Regions from separate parts of the Chromobacterium sp. CV08 genome, predicted to be linked through region 3. Evidence: predicted binding sites of a transcription regulator. Region 3 holds the regulator's gene; each other region holds the start of a gene.
What was found. Region 3 encodes FNR, which switches genes on or off when oxygen is low (the NO sensors DNR and NnrR bind a similar motif). Its sites were predicted from a motif close to TTGATNNNNATCAA; they were not measured.
Positions count from the first base shown of each region.

Region 1 (2,265 bases), 1.4 Mb from region 3:
ATGCGGCGCTGCTGGCCGCCAACGACGGCGACGGCTTCGACCTGATGGTCTGCGACGTGTCCTTCATCTCGCTGAGCCTGGTGCTGCCGTCGGCGCTGCCGCTGCTGAAGCCGGGCGGCCGGCTGCTCAGCCTGGTCAAGCCGCAGTTCGAGGTCGGGCGCGAGGGCCTGTCCCGGGGCGGCATCGTCCGCGACGAGAGCCTGTACCCGCTGGTGCGGGACAAGATAGACCGGGTGCTGGCCGAGCAGAACATGCGGCCGCTGGCCTGGTTCGACAGCCCGATCAGGGGCGGCGACGGCAACCGCGAATTCTTCGTCCACGCCGCGCGGCGCTGAGCGCCGCCGCGCGGACGTCGGCGGGAAAGGCTAGTCGACGCTGATGTCGTCGTCGTCCAGGCTGCGCACCACCAGCACCGGGCAGTGGCTGCGGCGCAGGATGTCCTCGGCGAAGCTGCCGAGGAACAGGTGGGCGAGGCCGCTGCGGCCATGGGTGCCGACCACCATCAGATCGGCCTGCTGTTCGCGGGCGTAGCCCAGCAGCAGGTCGGCCAGATCGTGGCCGCCTTCCCAACTTTTCTCCATATGGCTGGCGACGTCGGTCAGGCCGGCGACGTGCGCGATGTTCTGCGCCCGTTCCAGCGCCTCCTGGCCCTGCTGCAGCGCCAGGTCGTAGCCGGGGTCGCCGGAATAGACGCCCAGGCTGTCGACGACCAGGTCGCGCAGGCCGGCGACGTGGGCCAGCGTCAGCCGCGCGCCGCTGTGCTTGGCCAGGCGGATGGCCTCGTGCAGGGCCTTGTCGGAATTGTTGCCGCCGTCTATCGCGGCGATGATGTGACGGTACATGGCTGCTCCTTCGCGAAACATTGCTCGGTGGGATGCTTGCAGCATAACCCGGCGGCGGCGCCGCCGTCTCGCGGCGATGCGCGGGTATTGATCCAGGACAATCAAGACGGACGCCGGGACCGGCGATGGCGGCCGGCCGGGGCCGGCCGACCGATCAGACCAGGAAGCCGAGGTACTGCCGTTCCCATGCGGTGACCTGGCGGTGGTAGTCGTTCAATTCGACTTCCTTGACCGCCAGATAGGCGCGGCTGAAATCGGCGCCGAACAGCGATTCGGCCGAGCCCGCGGCCATCGCCGCGCAGGCGGCGTCCAGCGTCGACGGCAGGCTGGCGGCCTGCTGCTTGAACACATTGCCGTGCACCGCCTCGTCCGGCGCCAGGCCCTGCTCGATGCCGGCGAGGCCGGCGCCCAGGCTGGCGGCCAGCGCCAGATACGGGTTGGCGTCGCAGCCGGGCAGGCGGTTCTCGACCCGCCGGGCCTCCGGGCCGGAGACCGGCACCCTGAGGCCGACCGAGCGGTTGTCCAGGCCCCAGCTGAGGTTGACCGGCGCCGCCATGCCCTTGACGAAGCGGCGGTAGGAGTTGGGGTTCGGGCAGAACATCGGCATCAGCTCGGGCAGGAAGCGCTGCAGGCCGGCGATGAAGCCGAAGAAGGCCGGGCTGGCCTCGCCGCCGTCGCCGCTGAACACATTGCGGCCGTCGCGGTCGACGACGCTCTGATGGATGTGCATCGAGCTGCCGGGCTGGCCGGACAGCGGCTTGGCCATGCACACGGCGCTGAGGCCGTGGCGGTGGGCGATTTCCTTCAGCGCGGTCTTGAACAGAAAGGTGTCGTCGGCCAGCTTCAGCGCGTCGCCGTGTTTCAGATTGATCTCGAACTGGCTCGGACCCATCTCGTGCACGCAGGTGTCGGTGGCGATGGCCAGCGTCTCGCAGGCCCGGTACAGCTCGTCGAAGAAGGCCTCCAGCTCGCCGAGCGCGGCGAAGCCGAAGGCGTCGAAGCCGGTCTCGCGGCGGCCGGACGGCAGCGCCGGCGGCAGGAAGGGCTGCGCCGGGTCGCCGTGGGCGGCGAACAGGTAGAACTCCAGTTCCGGCGCGACGACGGGCGCCCAGCCGCGGGCGGCGTAGCGCGCCAGCACCTGCTTCAGCACCGAACGCGGCGCCAGCGGCGACAGGCTGCCGTCGTGGTCGACGCAGTCGCATATCGCCAGCGCGCGCGGGGTCCGCGCCCACGGCAGCAGCCGAAGCGTGTCGTAATCGGGCGCCAGCGTGACGTCCGGATCGTGTTCGCCATAGAAGCTGTAATCGGGAAATTCGCCGATACAGCTCTGCAACGGCACGGCGCGCGCGATGCGCAGCTGCTGGCCGTCGATAAAAGCCTGCGCGGGCAGGGTCTTGCCACGGGCGAAGCCGTGGACGTCGGC
Region 1 covers NZ_CP150453.1:4,750,165-4,752,429, reverse strand. The annotation lists gene WNM05_RS21780 (TlyA family RNA methyltransferase) at 1-335, shown strand, start outside; gene WNM05_RS21775 (universal stress protein) at 366-842, opposite strand; gene WNM05_RS21770 (glutamine synthetase family protein) at 997-2,265, opposite strand, start outside.
Region 1: the regulator FNR is predicted to act here: its motif matches at 930-943, upstream of WNM05_RS21775 (universal stress protein).

Region 2 (2,265 bases), 2.0 Mb from region 3:
GAAACGGCCGGAGACGACGAACTCGTGCGGCACGCCGCAGGCCTTGAAGCTGACCTTGTGGAAATCGCCCAGTTCCACCGGATGGTCGATCAGCTCATCGTAGTCGGCGGCCCGGTAGAGGCCGAAGCCACTCTTCTTCTTGACGTCGACGGCCGGCAGGCTGGTCGCCACTTTCCAGTCGGCATAAGACTTGCCGTCCGGCGCCTGGATGTCGACGGTGCAGGACTCGTTCTCGTAGCCCTCGGCCGCCAGGAACACGCTGGTGCCGTTGAAAAAGCCCCGCTCGCCGTCCAGGTAGGCGCCGCGCACCGACAGGTCGAAGGCATAGACCTGGTAGCGCAGCGTCAGCTCGCCCTTGGCCGGCGCCGCCTGCCAGCGGTTCTTCTCCAGTTGCCTCAGCGGCACCGCCTTGCCGCCGGCCTCGGCGGCCAGGCTGACGATGTGCTTGGAAAATTCACGGATCATATAACTGCCGGGAATCCACGCCGGCAAAAAAAACACCTGGCCGTTCTTGGCCGGGTGCGTGACGGTGACGGTGACGTCGAACAGATGCGCCTGCGGCGAGGCCGGACGCAGCGTGTAATGTACGGGAGCGGAGTGGGTCATTATCAGCCTGCGAGCGTTGCAAAACCTGATGATTCTAGCATTGACGCGTATTTGGCGCCGTCATTTATGCCGTATTGATCCATGTCAATGAGTGGCGCCGACAGACCAATACAATTGCATGAGTGGCAATATGAACTGTTCACATCGCTACTCTTGAAACGACGCAGGAAAAGACATACCGGGACCGACCATGCCGATTATGCGTCTGGCTCGCACATTGCAATTGTTTTAGAATAACGGCATTGGTCAAGTGGAAATTTGGTGCTGTCGAAACGGCCTGCGAACTGCTAATACAGACATCAAAGCCTATCGATACAGGTCAAGCACCTGGTTCAACTTTGCAGATTCGGTTCCCCGCGGCTTGCCTCTAGCCTTCCTCCTCCAGATTGGGTTGCAGGCGCGAAGTTCAAGCCGCCATGGTTTGTCGTGTTCTGAAGTTAGCAACCTTGGAGATAACCTTAAATGGAAACGCAACCCACTTATAACTATAAGGTGGTGCGCCAATTTGCCATCATGACCGTAGTCTGGGGCATAGTCGGCATGCTGGTGGGCGTCATCATCGCGGCCCAGCTGGTCTGGCCCGAACTCAATTTCGGCCCGTGGTTCCACTTTGGCCGGCTGCGCCCGCTGCACACCAACGCCGTCATCTTCGCCTTCGGGGGCTGCGGCCTGTTCGCCACATCCTATTATGTCGTGCAGCGCACCTGTAACGTCCGCCTGATTTCCGACAAGCTTGCGGCCTTCACCTTCTGGGGCTGGCAGCTGGTCATCGTGCTGGCCGTGATCACCCTGCCGCTCGGCTACACCTTCGCCAAGGAGTACGCCGAACTCGAATGGCCGATCAAGCTGCTGATCGCCGTGGTATGGGTGGTGTACGCCGTGGTGTTCTTCGGCACCATCGCCATCCGCAAGGTCCAGCACATCTATGTGGCCAACTGGTTCTACGGCGCCTTCATCCTCGCGGTGGCGCTGCTGCACATCGTCAACTCCGCCTTCGTGCCGGTGACGCTGTGGAAGTCCTATTCGGTCTACGCCGGCGCCGTCGACGCGATGGTGCAATGGTGGTACGGCCACAACGCGGTGGGCTTCTTCCTGACCGCCGCCTTCCTCGGCATGATGTACTACTTCGTGCCCAAGCAGGCCGGCCGCCCGGTGTATTCCTACCGGCTGTCGGTGGTGCACTTCTGGGCGCTGATCTTCACTTATATGTGGGCCGGTCCCCACCACCTGCACTACACCGCGCTGCCTGACTGGACCCAGTCGGTCGGCATGGTGTTTTCGCTGGTGCTGCTGGCGCCGTCCTGGGGCGGCATGATCAACGGCATCATGACGCTGTCCGGCGCCTGGCACAAACTGCGCACCGACCCGGTGCTGAAGTTCCTGGTGGTGTCGCTGTCCTTCTACGGCATGTCGACGTTCGAAGGCCCGATGATGTCGATCAAGACCGTCAACGCCTTGTCGCACTACACCGACTGGACCATAGGCCACGTGCACTCCGGCGCGCTGGGCTGGGTGGGCTTCATCACCATAGGCTCGATGTACTACCTGATTCCGCGCCTGTTCGGCCGCGACGCCATGTTCAGCGTCAAGCTGATCGAGGCCCATTTCTGGCTCGCCACCGTCGGCGTCGTGCTCTACATCGCCGCGCTGTGGATTTCC
Region 2 covers NZ_CP150453.1:4,130,071-4,132,335, forward strand. The annotation lists gene WNM05_RS18760 (M61 family metallopeptidase) at 1-606, opposite strand, end outside; gene ccoN (cytochrome-c oxidase, cbb3-type subunit I) at 1,069-2,265, shown strand, end outside.
Region 2: the regulator FNR is predicted to act here: its motif matches at 916-929, upstream of ccoN (cytochrome-c oxidase, cbb3-type subunit I).

Region 3 (2,265 bases):
ACGACAAGCGGCTCGGACGATATGCCGAACGACTTTTCTCCTTCTGGTTCCGGCAGGCGCCGCACATCCGCCTAGCCGCGGAAAACCTGAACGTCATCAACGGCGAGCGCCGCACGGTGGGCGAGTTCGACTTCCTGCTCTGGCTGGACGGCGAGCCCTGGCATCTGGAAACCGCCAGCAAATTCTATCTTCGGCTCGGCGCCGACCCCGACTCGCTGGTCGGTCCCAGCCTGCGCGACGCCTGGCGGCTGAAAGCGACCAAACTTGCCACACAATTGCGTTTGAGCCGCCATCCGGACGCCGCCGCGCGGCTGCCGGACGGCTTCGCCGGCTGCCGCGCCGGCGCCCGGCTGAGCGGCTGGATCTTCTGCCGGGAGCAGCGGGCCTTGCCGCCGCCGCTGGCGCCGGATGCCTTGCTCGGCTGGCATGCGCCGCTGGCCGGGGCCTGGCCCCGCCGCCACGCCGACTCGCGCTGGGCCTGGCTGCCGCGGCTGTCCTGGCTGGCGCCGGCATCGCTGGCGCGGGCCGACACGCTGGACGAGGCGGCGCTGCGCGAGCGGCTGCTGAGCAGCCGGTCGCCGCAACTGGTGGCCGAGTTGCAGCCGGACGGCGGCGGCCGCTGGCGCGAGACCGCCCGCGGCTTCGTCACGCCGGAAGGCTGGCCTGACCCGCAGCGACTGGCCGAACTGCGCGCCCGCATCGCCGGCGGGCAATAAAAAAGGGCAGGCTCCCGGCCTGCCCTCGTCATGCGGCGCCCCGCCCGGCTCAATGGCCGCTGGCGTGCAGACAGCCGGAAATCAGGTTCTTCAGATCCTGCGACTTCACCAGCTGGATGTGCTTGTGGTCGACGGTGATCCAGCCCTGCTGCTGGAACTTCGACAGCGTGCGGCTGACCGTTTCCAGCTTCAGGCCGAGGAAGCTGCCTATCTCCTCGCGGCTCATGCGCAGGATGAAGTCGTTCGCGGCGAAACCGCGGGTCGACAGCCGCTGCGACAGATTCAGCAGGAAGGCGGCGATGCGCTCCTCCGCCTTCATATTGCCGAGCAGCAGCATCACGTTCTGGTCCCGGACGATCTCCCGGCTCATCAGCCGGTAGAAATGGTGCTGCAGGCTGGGAATGTCGCGGCTCAGCGTCTCCATCCGGCTGAACGGCAGCTCGCACACCTCGCTGTCCTCCAGCGCGATCGCGTCGCAGCTGTGGCTGCTGGTGGAAATGCCGTCCAGGCCCATCAGCTCGCCCGACATCAAAAAGCCGGTGACCTGCTCGCGGCCGTCCTGGCTGGCGACCGAGGTCTTGAAGAAGCCGGTGCGCACCGCGTACAGCGACTTGAATCCCTCACCGCTGCGGAACAGGTACTCGCCGCGCTTCAGGCGGCGGCTCTGGCGGATCACCGTGTCCAGCTGGCTCATCTCCTCGCGGTTGAGCCCGACAGGCAGGCACAGCTCGCGGAGGCTGCAGCTGGAGCAGGAGATTTTCAGTGTGTGCAGGGAAGTTTGATTTTGTTCAGACATGCTGTGTTTGCCGCAAGCTGTCGAAGCTTGACCCTTGTCAATACGGAATTCGCAGGTTTTCCGCAAATTTACCAGTCCACCAGAAGTTTTACCATCCGAATACGACATGAAAACCACCCGTCCATTTTCTCCCGCCCATTTCGAGTTCGATCGGGAACTGATCGAGCGCCTCGACGGATCGGGACCAAGATACACGTCTTACCCGACCGCGGACCGCTTCACGCCGGGCTTTTCCGCTGACAATTACCAGCACAGTCTGCGCCAGCGCCGGATCGGAGCCAATCGCAAACCTTTATCATTGTACGCTCATATACCGTTTTGCAACACAATTTGTTATTACTGTGCCTGCAACAAGATCATTACCAAAAACAAGAGCCTGGCCGACCGCTACCTCGACTATCTGGAGCGGGAAATCCGCCTGACGGCCGAGGAACTGGGCTGCCGCGAAAAGGTGATACAGCTGCATTTCGGCGGCGGCACACCGACCTTCCTGTCCGATGCCCAGCTCGAGCGTCTGATGGGCATCCTGGGAAGCCACTTCGAATTCCTGAGCGACGGAGAATATTCCATCGAGATCGATCCGCGCAAGGTTAAACGTGAAACAATGTTCAAGCTGGCAGAATATGGCTTCAACCGGATCAGCGTCGGCGTCCAGGACTTCAACGCCGAGGTGCAGCGCGCCGTCAACCGCGTCCAGAGCGAGGCCGAGACCCGCGCGGTGATAGACGCCGGTCGCGAGGCCGGCATGAAATC
Region 3 covers NZ_CP150453.1:1,284,698-1,286,962, reverse strand. The annotation lists gene WNM05_RS06050 (DUF1853 family protein) at 1-716, shown strand, start outside; gene fnr (fumarate/nitrate reduction transcriptional regulator Fnr) at 766-1,512, opposite strand; gene hemN (oxygen-independent coproporphyrinogen III oxidase) at 1,619-2,265, shown strand, end outside.